2 linked regions of the Verminephrobacter eiseniae EF01-2 genome follow. The main gene of each other region encodes a partner of the protein of the gene in region 2 in a complex. Links are inferred from orthologs where the notes say so. Each region holds a gene or a part of one and is shown on either strand. Other genes may lie near its edges. The genes, in order: rpsS and rimM.

Region 1 (8,500 bases), 2.9 Mb from region 2 along the record:
TGCCGAAGATCGTCGCCGGAGCCGTCACTTGGCCCGAAAGCTGTCATGGCAGGATTTGCAGGAGTCGGCGGTGGCGCCAAATGCGGCTTTGAGGCTGTCCAGACTTCCGGTCTGCGCAGCGGCAGCGAGCTTGACGGTTTCGGCTTGCATCTTTTCGGCATGTTCCTTGAACTTGGCCGGCTCGGCCCAGACCTCGGGCCGGGCCTTGGTAGGCGCGCCCTTGTCGGTGCCGGCACTGAAAGCGGGCCAAGGCAGCTTGGCAAGCTGGGCCAGCAGTGCGGCATTGTCTTGCGCCACCTTGGCATCGAACGGCATACGCCCGGTGGCCATGGCGCCCAGGCGGCCGAAATGCTGGCCCATCACGAACAGCGCGCTCTGGCGGTATTTGATCGCGTCCTCGGTTTTGGCAAACTGGGCCGCAGCCGGGGCGCAAAAGGTCAAGGCCGCAGCGGCCAGGGTCAACGCAGCAAGGGTTTTCATCGGAATTTCCTTTTTCGTGGGTGGAACGAGAGCAAATTTTTGTAACGCCGCCGGAGTATGCCGGTTTGATGGCGACTGTGCTGCGGGCCGGTCATTCCGGGTTGACCGGGCCGCGCGCACCGTGCGACCATACATGCCCAGGCTGCCGAGCACGGCACATCACACCGCACACATCATGACACAGCACGCACCATGACGCAGCACACCGTCCGCATCTGGGATCTTCCGACCCGCATCTTCCACTGGGCGCTGGCCGCCTGTGTGGTGGCGCTGGTCATCACCGGCAAACTGGGCGGCAACGCAATGCTGTGGCACCTGCGCCTGGGCCATGTGGTGTTGGCGCTGCTGCTGTTTCGCATCGTCTGGGGCTTGGTCGGCGGGCGCTGGTCGCGCTTTGCGGCCTTCCTGTATTCGCCGGCGCGGCTGCTGCGCTACCTGCGCGGCATGCCCCACCCGCAGGACGACGTTGGCCACAGTCCGCTGGGCGCGCTGTCGGTGTTCTCCTTGCTGGCAGTGCTGCTGGCGCAGGTCGGGACCGGCCTGTTCAGCGACGACGAGATCGCCTTTGCCGGGCCGCTGTCAGCACGGGTATCGAACGCGGTGGTCGAGCAGATGACGAGCTACCACGAGGGCATCGGCCAGTATCTGGTGCTGGGACTGGCGGGCCTGCATCTGCTGGCCATCGTGTTTTATGTGCGCGTGCGGCGGCGGCTGATCCGGCCGATGCTCGATGGCGACAAGCTGCTGGCCAGCGCCGTCGCCCCCTCGCGCGATGACCTCGGCAGCCGGGTCGCAGCGCTGCTGCTGCTGGCCCTGTGTGCCGGGCTGTCATGGTGGCTGTCATCACTGGCATCAGCCGCAGGCTGGTGAGCGAACTCGCTACACTGCGGGCTGTCATCGTTTGAACCCGCGTCGTGGACCCGCCTGCCGTCACCCTGCGCACCCCGTCCTCGCCCGCCGAGATGGAAGCGGTGCGCCAGATCTTTCGCGAGTACGCCAACAGCCTCGGTGTGGACCTGTGCTTCCAGAACTTCGAGAGCGAGCTGGCGCAACTGCCCGGCGACTATGCAGCGCCGCGCGGTGCACTGCTGCTGGCCGAAGTCGAGGGCGCCATTGCCGGCTGCTGCGCGTTGCGCCCGCTGGACAGCGCCGATTACCCCAACGCCAGCGAAATGAAGCGGCTGTACGTGCGCAAGGCGTTTCGCCGTCGCGGCCTGGGGCGCGAGCTGGCCGAGGCCACGCTGGACCGGGCCCGGCAAGCTGGCTACGCCTGTGTCTTGCTCGACACGCTCGACGACATGGAATCGGCCCGCACGCTGTACACCGACCTGGGCTTTGCCGCGATTGCGCCCTACTACCACAACCCGATCGCGGGCGCGCATTACCTCAAGGCCGACATTTCCTGAAGCCTGTCAGCCCTTGGCCTGGGCCAGCAGCCGGTCTGCGCCGCTCACCTCGAATTGGCCCGGGGCTTCGACGTTGAGCGTGACCACCTTGCCATCGCGCACCAGCATCGAGTAGCGGTTGCTGCGCAGTCCCAGGCCCTTGCCGCTCAGATCGAGCGTCAGGCCGGTGGCCTTGGTGAAGGTGGCATCGCCATCGGCCAGCAGGCGCAGCTTGCCGGCGCTCTTTTGCTCACGCGCCCAGGCCCCCATCACGAAGGCGTCGTTGACGCTGATGCACCAGATTTCGTCAACGCCTGCGGCCTTGAATTCATCGGCCTTTTGCAGATAACCGGGCAGATGCCGGGCCGAGCAGGTGGGCGTGAACGCGCCCGGCAGGGCAAACAGCGCGATCGTCTTGCCGGCCGTGGCCTCGACAACGGGCACGGGGTTGGGGCCCACGCTGCAGCCCGGGCCTTCGACTTCGTGATACTCCATCAGCGTGGTTGCGGGCAGGCGGTCTCCGACTTTGATCATGGCTGGCTCTCCTCTGGATGGTGGATTCAACAGGGGGCTTTGCCAGGAAACCTTGCCGGGGAATGGCCCCCACAAGCCCGCACAAAGCAAAGCGACCCACATTGTGGGTCGTTGCGAAAGGCTTTGCCGGGCGCGGGAGATTGTGTCGGCCCGCAGCGCCGGCTGTGGCGCGGCCGCTTACAGCAGGCCGGCCTTTTGCACCAGGCGGCTGGCCACCCAGTTCTTGGTTTTGGACAGCGGACGGCTCTCGGTGATTTCTATCATGTCGCCCAGCTTGTATTCGCCCTTTTCGTCATGGGCGTGGTACTTGCTCGAACGGGCAATGATCTTGCCGTAGAGCTCGTGCTTGACACGGCGCTCGACCAGCACGGTCACGGTCTTTTGCCGCTTGTCACTGACCACCTTGCCGATCAGGGTGCGCTTGAGGGATTTTTGGGCTTCCGTCATGGGTGCTCCTCAGTGGGCGGCTTGCTTTTGCGCAAGAATGGTTTTGGCCCGGGCGATGGCTCGGCGGGTGGTGCGCAGCGTGCTGGTGTTGGACAGTTGCTGGGTTGCCTTTTGCATGCGCAGGCTGAAATGGGCTTTTTGCAGGGCCTTGATTTCGGCTTCGATGCCGGCGACATCTTTTGCGCGCAGTTCAGTGGTTTTCATGGCGGGTTCTCCTGAATCAGGCGCCGATCAGACGGCTGACGAAGGTGGTGCGCAGCGGCAGTTTGGCGGCCGCCAGGCGGAAGGCTTCACGGGCCAGTTCTTCGGGCACACCGACGATCTCGAAAACGATTTTTCCGGGCTGGATTTCGGCCACGTAGTACTCGGGGTTGCCCTTGCCGTTGCCCATGCGCACTTCGGCGGGCTTGGTGGAAATGGGCTTGTCCGGGAACACGCGGATCCAGATGCGGCCGCCACGCTTGACATGGCGGGAGATCGCACGGCGTGCCGCCTCGATCTGGCGGGCCGTCAGCCGGCCACGGTCGGTGCATTTGAGACCGAAATCACCGAAGGCTACGGTAGCACCCCGCGTAGCGACACCGGTATTGCGGCCCTTTTGCTCCTTGCGGTATTTGCGGCGAGCAGGTTGCAACATGCTTATTCTCCCTTTACGTCCGCAGCGGGTGCCGCAGGCGCGGCGACTTTGCGCACGCGCTTGACGGCGGTGTTGTCAGCGCCCCCGGCGCCAGCCGGCTTGTCGCTGCCATCGGCCGGCGCGCTGTTGCCAGCGGCAGGGCGACGCGGTCCACGGCCTGCGCCCGAACGGTCGCCGCCGGGGCGGCCATCACGGCGTGGGCCGCGTGGGCGGCGCTCTTCGTCCGGGCGCGGGGTTTCCACGGCGGGCAGGTCGTTGCGGCCCAGCGTGTCGCCTTTGTAGACCCAGACCTTGACGCCGATCACGCCATAGGTGGTCTTGGCTTCCGAGGTGCCGTAGTCGATGTCCGCACGCAGCGTGTGCAGCGGCACGCGGCCTTCGCGGTACCACTCGCAACGCGCGATTTCGATGCCGTTGAGCCGGCCGGACGACATGATCTTGATGCCCTGTGCCCCCAGACGCATCGCGTTTTGCATCGCGCGCTTCATCGCGCGGCGGAACATGATGCGCTTTTCCAACTGCTGCGTGATGCTGTCGGCGATCAGCTTGGCGTCGATTTCCGGCTTGCGCACTTCTTCGATGTTCACTGCCACCGGCACGCCCAGGCGCACGGCGAGTTCCTTTTTCAGGCTCTCGATGTCTTCGCCTTTCTTGCCGATCACCACACCGGGACGGGCCGAGTAAATGGTGATGCGCGCGTTCTTGGCCGGGCGCTCGATCAGGATGCGCGAGACGGCGGCGTTCTTGAGCTTGGTCTTGAGGTACTCGCGCACCTTGATGTCTTCGGCCAGCATGCCGGCGAAATCGCGGTTGTCGGCGTACCAACGGCTGGCCCAGTTGCGGCTGACCGCAAGGCGAAAGCCGGTAGGATGGATTTTCTGTCCCATGGTCCTGGCCCTTTAGTTGCCTACCGTCACGTACACATGGCACGTCGGCTTGCTGATGCGGTTGCCGCGACCTTTGGCGCGCGCGGCGGAGCGCTTGAGGGTGGTGCCTTGCTCGACATGGATGGTCTTGACCTTCAGTTCGTCGATGTCGGCACTATCGTTGTGTTCGGCGTTGGCGATGGCCGACTCCAGCACCTTCCGGATGATTCCTGCAGCTTTTTTCTGCGTGAAGTTCAGGATGTTCAGCGCTTGATCGACCTTCTTGCCGCGAATCAGGTCAGCGACCAGACGACCCTTGTCGACCGACAGACGGACACCCCGCAAGATGGCATGTGTTTCAGGCATGGTCGACTCCTTACTTCTTGACTTTCTTGTCAGCGGGGTGGCCCTTGAAGGTGCGCGTCAGGGCGAATTCGCCCAGCTTGTGGCCCACCATCTGGTCGGTGACATAGACCGGCACATGCTGCTTGCCGTTGTGCACGGCGATGGTCAGACCGATGAACTCGGGCAGCACCATGGAGCGACGCGACCAGGTCTTGACGGGTTTCTTGTCCTTGGTGGCGACGGCTTTTTCGACCTTGGCCAGCAAGTGATGGTCAACAAATGGACCCTTTTTGAGAGAGCGAGTCATCCGTTACCCCTTACTTCTTGCGACGCGACACGATCATGCTCTGTGTGCGCTTGTTGTTGCGGGTGCGATAACCCTTGGTCAGATTGCCCCAGGGATCGACGGCATGGCGGCCTTCACCGGTGCGGCCTTCGCCGCCACCGTGCGGGTGATCCACCGGGTTCATGGCCACGCCGCGCACCGTGGGACGGATCCCCATCCAGCGCTTGACCCCGGCTTTGCCCAGTTGGCGCAGGCTGTGCTCTTCGTTGGCCACCTCGCCGATGGTGGCGCGGCATTCGATGTGGATCTTGCGCACCTCGCCCGAGCGCATGCGCACTTGGGCGTAGGTGCCTTCGCGCGCCAGCAGCGTGGCCGAGGCGCCGGCCGAGCGGGCGATCTGCGCGCCGGCACCGGGCTTGAGCTCGATGCAGTGGATGGTCGAACCCACGGGGATGTTGCGGATCGGCAGCGTGTTGCCGGCGCGGATCGGGGCCTCCGCGCCGGACAGCAGCGTGGCGCCCACTTCCAGGTTGCGCGGCGCGATGATGTAGCGCCGTTCACCGTCGGCGTAGCACACCAGCGCGATATGGGCCGTGCGGTTCGGGTCGTACTCGATGCGCTCGACCTTGGCCGCAATGCCGTCCTTGTTGCGCTTGAAGTCCACCACCCGGTAGTGGTGCTTGTGACCACCGCCCTTGTGGCGGGTGGTGATGTGGCCGTTGTTGTTGCGGCCCGCTTTCTGGAACTGGGGCTCCAGCAGCGGGGCATGGGGCTGGCCCTTGTGCAGGTGCTCCCGCGTGACCTTCACCACGGCGCGGCGCCCGGGCGAGGTGGGTTTCATCTTGATGACAGCCATGATTTACGCGGCCTCCCCGGAGAATTTCAGTTCTTGACCGGGCTGCAGCGTGACATAGGCCTTGCGGACATTGTCGCGGCGGCCGATCGTCTTGCCGGTGCGCTTGGTCTTGCCCTTGGTATTGAGCACGGAAACACCCTTGACCTGAACCTTGAACAGCAACTGCACAGCGGCCTTGATCTCCGGCTTGGTGGCGTTTTGCAGCACCTTGAACGTCACGGCATTGGACTTGTCGGCAAGCATCGTGGCCTTTTCGGAGACGATGGGAGCGACCAGCACCTGCATCAGACGTGCTTCGTCGAAGTGGGGCGCGCTCATGCGAACATCTCCTGGAGTTTGTCGATTGCGCCCTTGGTGACGAGCACTTTCTTGAAGCGCACCAGCGACACGGGATCGGCGTAACGGGGCTCGACGACGAGCACGTTCACCAGGTTGCGCGCTGCCAGATACAGGTTTTCGTCGACTTCATCGGCAATCACCATCACCGATTGCAGGTTCATCGCCTTGAACTTGTCGGCCAGGACCCGGGTCTTGGGCGAGTCGAGCTTGATCGATTCGACCACCGCCAGACGGCCTTCGCGGGCCAACTGCGAGAAGATCGCCGACATGCCGGCGCGGTACATCTTCTTGTTGATCTTGTGCGTGAAGTTCTCGTCCGGCATGTTCGGAAAAATCCGGCCACCCCCGCGCCACAGCGGCGAGGAGGTCATGCCGGCGCGCGCATTGCCCGTGCCCTTTTGCTTGAACGGCTTCCTGGTCGAGTGCCGGACCTGCCCACGGTCTTTCTGGGCGCGGGTGCCTTGGCGTGCGTTGGCCTGGTAGGCGACCACGATCTGGTGCACCAGCGCTTCGTTGTATTCGCGACCGAAAACGGTTTCGGGCACATCCAGCCGGGATGCGCCCTGGCCTTGGTCATTCAGGAGTTCGAGCTGCATCAGTTCGCTCCTTTCGCAGCCTGGCTCCGGACGGCCGGACGCACCGTCACGAACCCGCCCTTGGAGCCCGGGATGGCGCCCTTGATCAACAGCAGTTGCCGCGCTTCGTCGATGCGGATCAGGTCGAGATTTTGCGTGGTCCGGGTGGCATCGCCGAGGTGGCCCGTCATCCGCTTGCCGGGGAACACGCGGCCCGGGTCCTGCGCCATGCCGATCGAGCCGGGCACGTTGTGCGAACGGCTGTTGCCGTGCGAGGCGCGCTGCGACCGCATGTTGTGGCGCTTGATGGTGCCGGCATAGCCCTTGCCGATCGAGGTGCCTTGCACATCGACCTTCTGGCCCACGGAAAACACCGACGTTATCGCCACCGATGCGCCCGCCTGGTACTGGGCGGCGGTATCGGCGCTGACGCGAAATTCCTGGATGATCTCTCCGGCTTGCACCCCTGCCTTGGCAAGGTGGCCGGCTTCGGGCTTGCTCACGCGCGAGGCCTTGCGCGCACCGAACGTGACCTGCAAGGCGACATAGCCGTCGTTCTCTTGGGTTTTGACCTGGGTCACGCGGTTGTCGGACACATCGACCACCGTGACAGGCACTGCGTCCCCATCATCGGTGAACAGACGCATCATGCCCACTTTGCGACCCAGCAACCCGAGGGAGTTGCTCAGACTCATTGGTTTCTCCAAAACTTCCACCGCCGCAACTTCAATTGGCTGCGGCGTTTGCACCTCAGGTGCGTGAAAGAAGGGTTGATAAGACTTCGGTTGCCATCATGCGCTACAGGCGGCTTTCCCGGGCCGGCGCCCAATCAGGCAAGCCGCAGAGTATAGCGCGCGAACCCGGTTTTTTCCAGCCAGGTTCGCATGGCTTGAATCATTGCAGCTTGATTTCGACATCCACGCCCGCAGGCAGGTCGAGCTTCATCAGTGCGTCCACCGTCTTGTCGGTGGGGTCGACGATGTCCATCAGGCGCTGGTGCGTGCGGATTTCGAGCTGGTCGCGGCTGGTCTTGTTGACATGCGGCGAGCGCAGGATGTCAAAACGCTTCATGCGCGTTGGCAAGGGCACGGGGCCCTTGACGATGGCGCCGGTGCGCTTGGCGGTGTCGACGATCTCGGCTGCGGACTGGTCGATCAGCTTGTAATCGAATGCCTTCAGGCGGATGCGGATTTTTTGCTTGGACATGGCAGGTTCCTGGTTTTGCGGGCGCATCAGGCCAGGATCTTGGCCACGACACCAGCGCCCACGGTGCGGCCGCCTTCGCGGATCGCAAAGCGCAGACCTTCTTCCATCGCGATCGGGTTGATCAGCTTGACCGTGATCGATACGTTGTCGCCCGGCATCACCATTTCCTTGTCCGCCGGCAACTCGATGGCCCCGGTCACGTCCGTGGTGCGAAAGTAGAACTGCGGCCGGTAGTTGTTGAAAAACGGCGTGTGCCGCCCTCCTTCGTCCTTGCTCAGCACGTAGACCTCGGCGGTGAAGTGGGTGTGCGGCTTGATCGAGCCGGGCTTGCACAGCACCTGCCCGCGTTCCACGTCTTCGCGCTTGGTGCCGCGCAGCAGCAGGCCGACGTTGTCGCCGGCCTGGCCCTGGTCAAGCAGTTTGCGGAACATCTCCACGCCGGTGCAGATGGTTTTTTGCGTGTCGCGGATGCCGACGATTTCGATTTCTTCGCCCACCTTGATGACGCCGCGCTCGACGCGGCCGGTGACCACGGTGCCGCGGC
Region 2 (8,467 bases):
ACGCGGCCCAAGTCCTGGGCCTGAGCGCCCGCCGAACCGGGCGCGGGCGCCGGATCGCCCGAACCGGACGCAGGCGCGGCGGCGATGTCATTCAGGTCCTGGCCGGCGCAAAACGCCCGCCCCATGCCCGTGATGACCACGCAGCGCACGTCGCACGCGGCAGCGGTGGCCTCCAGCGCGGCCAGCAACTGCGCGTGCAACGCGGCGGTCAAGCTGTTCAGCGCGGCCGGCCGGTTCAGCGCCAGCGTTTGCACGGCACCCGATTGCGTCACCAAGACAAGGGGTTCAGACATGAATGCTCCTGCTGCTGCTGCCCATCACCATCAATCACCATCAGGAAGGGGAAGTCCTGCATCGATCGATCACGAACATCATTGACCGACCGTGCGGTAGATAATACGCCGTTGATGCAGATCAAATCACTCGGTGAAAACCCTTGGGTCAACCCCCGCCAAGCTGGGCCAGGAAGGCTTCGTCGGCAGCGCTCAGGCGGGCGGCTTGGCGCGCGGCATCGATCAGTTCGGGCCGGTGGCGGGCGGTGACGGCCAGGCGCTGCTCGCGCCGCCAGCGCTCGATCTGCGCATGGTTGCCCGACAGCAGTGCGGCCGGCACCGACTGCCCGGCCCAGGTCTGCGGGCGCGTGTAGTGCGGGCAGTCGAGCAGGCCGTCGAGGGCCGGATGGAAGCTGTCGAGTTGGTGGCTGTCCTGGTCATTGAGCACGCCGGGCTGCAGGCGCGCCACGGCATCGAGCAAGGCCATGGCCGCAATTTCACCGCCCGACAACACAAAGTCGCCCAGGCTGATCTGCAAGTCGACATGCGCGTCGATGAAGCGCTGGTCTACGCCTTCATACCGCCCGCACAGCAAGATGGCGCCGGCGCTGGCCGACCAGCGCTGCACCAGGCGGTGCCGGAGCGGCTCGCCAATGGGCGAAAACAGCACCAGCGGCGCTTGGCCGGCGCGGGGTTCGCCGCGCCCGGCGCGGATCGCCGCCAGGCAGCGCGCCAGCGGCTCGGCCAGCAGCACCATGCCCGGCCCGCCGCCAAACGGGCGGTCATCGACCCGGCGGTAATGGCCTTCGGCATACGCGCGCGGGTTCCACAGGCGCACATCGACCTGCCCGCTGGCGTAGGCGCGCCGCGTCACGCCACTGGCCAGCAACGGTGCGAACAGTTCGGGAAGCAGGGTGATGATGTCAAAGCGCATGGGTGCGCGCTGCGCTTCGATCAATAGTCGGGCTGCCAGTCGACGATGATGCGCTTTTGCGGCAGTTCCACCTGGTCCACGAAGGCCGGGACGAAAGGAATCATGCGCTTGCCGGCCTTGCCGTCTTGCTCGTGGGCCAGCACCAGCAAGGTCTGCGCGCCGGTGGCGCGCAGTTCGCGCACCTGGCCCAACGCCAGGCCCTGGCGGTTGATGACCTGAAGGCCGATCAGGTCGACCCAGTAATACTCGCCCGGCGGGGGCGATGGAAAGCTCGACCGCGGCACGAAGATGCGCGCGCCGCGCAGGGCCTCGGCGGTGTTGCGGTCATCGATGTCCTGCGCCCAGGCCAGCACCATGCCGCCATGGTCCTTGGCCTGGCGGATGGGCAGCAGCACCGTGCCGCCAAAGGCTTTGGCGCCACGCGCTGCAGGCTGCAAATACCAGCGCTTGCAGGAAAACAATGCCTCGGGGTCGGCGCTGTAGGGCTGCACCTTGAACCAGCCCTGCAGCCCCCAGGCATCGGCAATGCGCCCGACCTCGATCGCATCGGACGGCAGGGCTGTCGGCTCCAGCGTCAGCGCAGTGGCCATGGTGTGCATGATGAAAAAAAGAGCCGGCCCCGCCGGGCAAGCCCGGGGAACCCGCCCTTTTCGGGAAGTGCCGCCCGGTCAGGCCATTTGCTTGGCGGCTTGTTTGACCAAGCGCTCGACCGTGGGCGAAGACTGGGCGCCGACGCTCTTCCAGTACGTCAAACGGTCTTGCATGATGCGCAGACCTTCTTCGTTTTCCTTGGCGGTGGGGTTGTAAAACCCGAGGCGCTCGATGAAGCGGCCATCACGGCGCACGCGCTTGTCGGCAACGACGATGTTGAAAAAAGGCCGGCCTTTGGCGCCGCCACGGGAGAGTCGAATGACGACCATGATGCTTTATCCTTCGGGTGCTGAACGCCGGCAATGCTTGCCGGGGGTTCACGGTGTTCGTAACCACTGACCATACTGACCACACAACCAATTTTGCAACGCTGCGGGACGCACGACCCGGCCATCCGGCCAGCGACACGCTGCAAAGCCCGCCAGTATATCTCTTTGCCTGAATATGACCACCATCATCCGCCCCGGCGCCGACGACGACATCCCCGCAGTGACGGCCATTTACCGGCACCATGTGCTCCACGGCACGGGCACGTTCGAGTTGGATCCTCCTTGCGCGACCGAGATGGCCGCCCGTCGCGCCGACGTGCTGGCGCGTGGCCTGCCCTGGCTGGTGGCGCAGGAAGACGGCCAGATCCTGGGCTTTGCCTATGCCAACTGGTTCAAGCCGCGCCCGGCCTACCGTTTCTCGGCCGAGGACTCGGTGTATGTGGCCGACAGCGCCCGTGGCCGGGGGCTGGGCCGCCAACTGCTGGCAGAACTGGTGGCGCAGGCTCAGGCCGCAGGCGTGCGCAAGCTGCTGGCCGTCATCGGCGACTCGGCGAACGCAGGCTCGATCGGCCTGCACCGGGCGCTGGGCTTTACCGATGTCGGCACCATGCGCTCCGTGGGCTGGAAGTTTGGCGCCTGGCGCGACATCGTGCTGATGGAAAAACCCCTGGGCGCCGGTGACAGCACCGCGCCGGAAGGCGATGGCGCAGCGCCTGGATGATCGAACCACCCATGAAAAACAAAACCCTGGCCGCCTGGCTCGCCTTTGCCGGCGGACCCGTGGGTCTGCACCGCTTTTACCTGCATGGCCTGGCCGACATGCCCGGCTGGTTGCTGCCCATCCCCACGGCTCTGGGCCTCTACGGCATCGAGCGGGTGCAGCAGTTCGGTCTGGACGACCCCTATAGCTGGGTGCTGATACCGCTGTTGGGCTTTACGGTCGCGGGCTGCGCGTTGCGCGCCATCTTGTACGCACTGATGTCGCCCCAGGCATGGAACGCCCGCTTCAACCCCCAGGCCGCCCCCGATGCCGCCCCCGGCAGAACCGGGTGGGGCACCATAGGCGCCAGCGTGGTGTCGCTGCTGGTCGGCGCCAGCGTGTTGATGGCCAGCATCGCGTTCAGCGTGCAAAGGTATTTCGAGTACCAGATCGAAGAAGCGCGCAAGATCTCGCAGTAAAAGTCGTCAGGCGCAGGGCCTGGCCAGCGCATGAATGGTTCCCGGATGCCCATTGATTCATCGATCGATAGCACCATGGGCAATGAAACAAAGCGCCACAGGTTTTCTCGATTCATTCAGCTCAGATCAGTGCATGCAGACCATCGCCATCACCCAGGGAGACAGCGCCGGCATAGGCCCGGAGATCGTGGCCAAGGCCTTTCGCGACGCAGCGGCCGAACTGCATGGCTGCTTCGTGGTCGGCGATGTGGCGAGCCTGCGGCGCGCCGCGCAGGCGCTCGTGCGCCCCGGCATGCCGGGGGTTCCGGTGGCGCAGATCAGCGCGCCGGCCCAGGCGCTGAAGATGCCGCCCCGCTGCGTGCCGGTGTTGCAGTTGCCCGGCATCCCGGGCCCGCAGCCCTGGGGGCAGGTCAGTGCGGCGGCAGGGCGTGCTGCGGCCGACAGCGTGGTCTGGGCGGCGCGCGCGGCGCTCCGGGGCGAGGTGGCGGCCATCGTCACGGCGCCCTTGCACAAGGCGGCCTTGGCGGCGGCGGGTGTGGGCTTTGCCGGGCATACCGAACTGCTGCAGGCCGAAGCCGCCGCGTACCAGGGCCTGGCGTTGGAACGAATGCCGGTGCGCATGATGCTGGCGAATGCCGAACTGCGCACCGTGTTGGTCAGCATCCATGTATCGCTGCGCGCGGCGATTGCTGCGCTCACGTTCGGGCAACTGTTGCAGACGCTGCAGATCACGCATGCCGCGCTCACGCGCAGCCTCGGGCATGCGCCGCGCATCGCGGTGGCGGGCCTGAACCCCCATGCGGGCGAAGGCGGGCTGTTCGGCCGCGAGGAACTGGAGGTGATCGCCCCGGCCATCGCCGCTGCGCGCGCGCAGGGCATGCAGGTGCACGGCCCGTTTGCGCCCGATACGGTGTTCATGCGCGCGCGCAGCAGGCCGCCGCAGGGCGGCGAGTTCGACGTGGTGATCGCGATGTACCACGACCAGGGGCTGATCCCGATCAAATACCTGGGACTCGACAGGGGGGTGAACGTGACGCTGGGCCTGCCCCTGGTGCGCACCAGCCCCGACCACGGCACGGCCTTCGACATTGCCGGGCAGGGGGTGGCCGATGCCGCCAGCCTGATCGAGGCGGTGCGCATGGCGCGCACGCTGTGTGGCGCAGGGGCATGAAACACCTGTGCGGCCCAGTGGGCAAGGGCTGCGGCGCTGTCGCGCAGTTTGAAAATACCCCTTTCCGCTGCGCTACAATCGCCGGCTGACCCCATTTCGAGATGTTCTTCGAGGACCCCCATGAGTGACTCTCCCATCGACGCCAGCAAAAGAACATGGCTGATCGCGTCCGGCTGTGCGGGCGCGGTGGGCAGCGCGGCGACCGCCGTTCCTTTCGTCAGCAGTTTCCAGCCTTCCGAGCGCGCCAAAGCCGCCGGTGCTGCGGTGGAGGTGGACATCTCGGCCCTGAACCCCGGGGAAAAGGTCACGGTGGAGTGGCGCGGCAAGCCGGTCTGGATCGTCAGGCGCACACCCGCGCAGTTGGCCGAACTGCCCAAGCTCGATGACCAGTTGGCCGATCCCCAATCCAGGCGCAAGCCGGACGAGCTGACCCCCGCGTATGCCCGCAACGAAGCGCGCTCCATCAAGCCCGAGATTTTCGTCGGTATCGGCATCTGCTCGCACCTGGGGTGCTCGCCTTCGGACAAGTTCCAGCCCGGCGCCCAGCCCTCGCTGCCGGACGACTGGCAGGGCGGCTTCCTGTGCCCCTGCCATGGCTCCACGTTCGACATGGCCGGCCGCGTGTTCAAGAACAAGCCCGCACCCGACAACCTGGAAGTGCCCCCCCACATGTACCTTTCCGATACGCGCTTGCTGATCGGTGAAGACAAGCCGGCTTGAAGGAGCCAGACGACCATGGCCCAATTCAAGGAAATCTCGCCCAACGCATCGACCAGTGCCAAGGTCACGAACTGGTTCGAAAACCGCTTCCCGTCTGCATTCGATTTCTACAAAGTGCATATGTCGGAGTACTACGCTCCGAAGAACTTCAACTTCTGGTACATCTTCGGCTCGCTGGCGCTGCTGGTGCTGGTGATACAGATCGTGACCGGCATCTTCCTGGTCATGCACTACAAGCCCGACGCCAGCCTGGCGTTCGCCTCGGTCGAGTACATCATGCGCGATGTGCCCTCGGGCTGGCTGATCCGCTACCTGCACTCGACCGGGGCCTCGGCCTTTTTCGTGGTGGTCTATCTGCACATGTTCCGTGGCCTGATCTACGGCAGCTACCGCAAGCCGCGTGAGCTGATCTGGATCTTCGGTTGCGCCATCTTCCTGTGCCTGATGGCCGAAGCCTTCATGGGCTACCTGCTGCCATGGGGCCAGATGTCGTACTGGGGCGCGCAGGTGATCGTCAACCTGTTCGCCGCCATCCCCTTCATCGGCCCTGATCTGGCGCTGCTGATCCGTGGCGACTATGTGGTCGGCGATGCCACGCTGAACCGCTTCTTCAGCTTCCATGTGATCGCCGTGCCGCTGGTGCTGCTGGGCCTGGTGGCCGCGCACATACTGGCGCTGCACGATGTCGGCTCGAACAACCCCGACGGCGTGGAAATCAAGGGCCCGAAGGCGCCCAAGGATGCCAACGGCCATCCCCTCGATGGCGTGCCTTTCCACCCCTACTACACAGTGCATGACATCTTCGGGGCGAGCGTGTTTCTGATGGCCTTCGCTGCGGTGGTGTTCCTTGCCCCCGAATTCGGGGGCTATTTCCTGGAATACAACAACTTCATCCCGGCCGATCCGCTCCAGACCCCGGCACATATTGCGCCGGTCTGGTACTTCACGCCGTTTTATTCGATGCTGCGCGCCATCACCAGCGAGATGATGTACGCCCTGATCGCCTGCGTTCTGGCCGGCGCCGGCCTGGCTGCGCTCAGGGCCTGCCTGCCCCGTTTCATCAAGGCCGGCATCGTTGCCGCCGCCGCCGTGACCGTGGCGCTGATGCTGTCGCTGGATGCCAAGTTCTGGGGGGTGGTGGTGATGGGCGGCTCCGTGATCATCCTGTTCTTCCTGCCATGGCTCGACTACAGCCCGGTGAAGTCGATCCGCTACCGCCCTGGCTGGCACAAGTACCTGTACGGCCTGTTCGTGATCGACTTCCTGGTCCTGGGCTATCTGGGCGTGCAGCCGCCATCGCCAATCGGTGAGCGGGTGTCGCAGTTGGGCACGCTGTTTTACTTCGGCTTCTTCCTGCTGATGCCTTGGTGGAGCCGCATCGGTGAAGTCAAGCCCGTGCCCGACCGCGTGACCTATGTGGCGCACTGAGCCTGGAGACAAGCCCATGAAGAGACCCATCCTCACGCTGATCGCCGCCCTGGGCCTGCTTGCCGGCGCGGCCCATGCCGCAGGTGATGAAGCCATCGCCTGGGACAAGGCGCCAGGCAAGACCAACGACTTGGCGTCGCTGCAAAACGGCGCCAAACTGTTCGTCAACTACTGCCTGAGCTGTCACTCTGCCGCCTACATGCGCTTCAACCGGCTGCGCGACATCGGCCTGACCGAGCAGCAGATCAAGGACAACCTGCTGTTCACGACCGACAAGATCGGTGAGACCATGAAGGCCGCGATCGACCCCAAGCAGGCCAAGGAATGGTTCGGCGCCAACCCGCCCGATCTGACCGTGATCGCACGCTCGCGCGCAGGCCATGGCGGCACGGGTGCCGACTACCTGTACACCTTCCTGCGCAGCTTCTACCGTGATGAAACCAAGGCCACTGGCTGGAACAACCTGGCTTTCCCGAGCGTGGGCATGCCCCATGTGCTGTGGCAACTCCAGGGCGACCGGCGACCGGTGTTCGAGGCGCAGCAAAGCCACGGCCACAGCACCGAGGTATTCAAGGGCTGGCAGCAAATCACGCCCGGCAGCATGACGCCGCTGCAGTTCGATCAAAACGTCGGGGATCTGGTGAACTACCTGCAATGGATGGGCGAGCCCGCGCAGAACACGCGCAAGCGCGTGGGCGTCTGGGTGATCCTTTTTCTGCTCCTGTGCACGTTCATCACCTGGCGGCTGCACGCGGCCTACTGGAAGGACGTGAAGTAAACGCCGGCGCCGTAGCATTGCGCAAGAGGTGCCAAGGCTTGGTGCTACCCCCTGCCAAGAACCACGATGGGGCTTGCCTGCCTGCCCCGGGTTTCATGGGCGCCCTGCGAGCTTCTGCACACCGGGGATCAGTGGGGGCAATTTTCCGCCTGCCCGCAATACCTGGCGCTTCCCGACAAGGAAACGGAGCCGTTGCCGGCATGAATGCAAGCCGGCAGAACCGGCAGCGCATCCTTTGGCCAAGGGTGCACAGATATCGTTGGATGAACCAGTGGAAGGGAAAGCCGCCGAGCTCCTTGACTGCGCACAGAAAAACACGCTTGCACAGTGGGCTCATCGGGCGCACTGCTGTTTTGATTTTTAGGAGCCTCCCGCCATGATGGTGCTTTATTCGGGTACGACCTGCCCCTTCTCCCACCGCTGCCGTTTCGTGTTGTTTGAAAAGGGCATGGACTTTGAAATCCGCGATGTAGACCTGTACAACAAGCCGGAAGACATCAGCGTGATGAACCCCTATGGCCAGGTGCCGATCCTGGTCGAGCGCGACCTGATCCTGTACGAGTCGAACATCATCAATGAGTACATCGACGAGCGCTTTCCCCATCCGCAGCTGATGCCGGGTGACCCGGTGGACCGGGCCCGCGTGCGCCTGTTCCTGCTGAACTTCGAGAAAGAGCTGTTCGTGCATGTGAATGTCCTGGAATCGCGCGCCACCAAGGGCAACGAAAAGGCGCTGGAAAAGGCGCGCGCGCATATCCGCGACCGCCTCACGCAACTGGCGCCGGTGTTCCTGAAGAACAAATACATGCTCGGAGACAACTTCTCCATGCTCGATGTGGCCATTGCCCCGCTGCTGTGGCGCCTGGACTACTACGGCATCGACCTGAGCAAGAATGCGGCCCCGCTGCTCAAGTACGCCGAACGCATCTTCTCGCGGCCGGCCTACATCGAGGCGCTGACTCCTTCCGAAAAGGTCATGCGCAAGTAAGCCGTGTTTCTTTCCTCCATCCATCGCCGTTGCGCCCCACAGCCATGACCGCACAGGAACCCATATCCACGCGCCCC

The links.
Region 1: the proteins of rimM (region 2) and rpsS are in contact, whole or in part, in a crystal structure (PDB 3A1P), measured with the Thermus thermophilus proteins. The link is inferred for Verminephrobacter eiseniae EF01-2 from one-to-one orthologs. Residues at the interface, in WP_008632437.1 of Thermus thermophilus: Val4, Glu5, Ile6, Gly7, Arg8, Arg22, Gly23, Glu24, Val26, Leu84, Glu85, Glu86, Gly87, Arg88, Tyr89, Tyr90, Tyr91, Phe92, Leu94, Asp111, Ile112, Leu113, Asp114, Ala115, Gly116, Ala117, Gln118, Asp119, Val120, Ile122; in WP_011173711.1 of Thermus thermophilus: Lys28, Arg29, Leu30, Lys32, Thr48, Gln56, His57, Val58, Pro59, Val60, Tyr61, Thr63, Met66, Glu73, Phe74, Pro76, Thr77, Arg78, Arg81, His83, Gly84, Lys85, Glu86, Ala87, Lys88, Ala89, Thr90, Lys91, Lys92, Lys93.

The regions. Positions count from the first base shown.
Region 1 is NC_008786.1:1,404,919-1,413,418, reverse strand. The notes cover bases 3,364-6,285. They hold rpsS (30S ribosomal protein S19), read right to left. Parts: upstream 5,002-6,285; coding sequence 4,726-5,001; downstream 3,364-4,725. Other genes in these bases: rplD (50S ribosomal protein L4), read right to left, coding at 6,151-6,285; rplW (50S ribosomal protein L23), read right to left, coding at 5,840-6,154; rplB (50S ribosomal protein L2), read right to left, coding at 5,012-5,836; rplV (50S ribosomal protein L22), read right to left, coding at 4,383-4,715; rpsC (30S ribosomal protein S3), read right to left, coding at 3,486-4,370. In the rest of the region: VEIS_RS06235 (c-type cytochrome), read right to left, coding at 25-480; VEIS_RS06230 (cytochrome b/b6 domain-containing protein), read left to right, coding at 673-1,350; VEIS_RS06225 (GNAT family N-acetyltransferase), read left to right, coding at 1,395-1,886; VEIS_RS06220 (peroxiredoxin), read right to left, coding at 1,893-2,399; rpsQ (30S ribosomal protein S17), read right to left, coding at 2,577-2,846; rpmC (50S ribosomal protein L29), read right to left, coding at 2,856-3,050; more of rplP, read right to left, coding at 3,067-3,363; more of rplD, read right to left, coding at 6,286-6,771; rplC (50S ribosomal protein L3), read right to left, coding at 6,771-7,445; rpsJ (30S ribosomal protein S10), read right to left, coding at 7,645-7,956; tuf (elongation factor Tu), read right to left, coding at 7,983-8,500. UniProt on the Escherichia coli protein: In the E.coli 70S ribosome in the initiation state it has been modeled to contact the 23S rRNA of the 50S subunit forming part of bridge B1a; this bridge is broken in the model with bound EF-G.
Region 2 is NC_008786.1:4,319,905-4,328,371, reverse strand. What follows is about bases 12-2,900. They hold rimM (ribosome maturation factor RimM), read right to left. Parts: upstream 1,797-2,900; coding sequence 1,227-1,796; downstream 12-1,226. Other genes in these bases: VEIS_RS19060 (TM2 domain-containing protein), read left to right, coding at 2,859-2,900; VEIS_RS19065 (GNAT family N-acetyltransferase), read left to right, coding at 2,302-2,847; rpsP (30S ribosomal protein S16), read right to left, coding at 1,875-2,126; trmD (tRNA (guanosine(37)-N1)-methyltransferase TrmD), read right to left, coding at 442-1,206; VEIS_RS19085 (enoyl-CoA hydratase-related protein), read right to left, coding at 12-293. Also shown: more of VEIS_RS19085, read right to left, coding at 1-11; more of VEIS_RS19060, read left to right, coding at 2,901-3,305; 4-hydroxythreonine-4-phosphate dehydrogenase PdxA, read left to right, coding at 3,439-4,476; petA (ubiquinol-cytochrome c reductase iron-sulfur subunit), read left to right, coding at 4,597-5,196; VEIS_RS19045 (cytochrome b), read left to right, coding at 5,212-6,624; VEIS_RS19040 (cytochrome c1), read left to right, coding at 6,641-7,402; VEIS_RS19035 (glutathione S-transferase N-terminal domain-containing protein), read left to right, coding at 7,779-8,390; VEIS_RS19030 (ClpXP protease specificity-enhancing factor), read left to right, coding at 8,435-8,467. UniProt on the Escherichia coli protein: One of at least 4 proteins (Era, RbfA, RimM and RsgA/YjeQ) that assist in the late assembly stage of the 30S ribosomal subunit.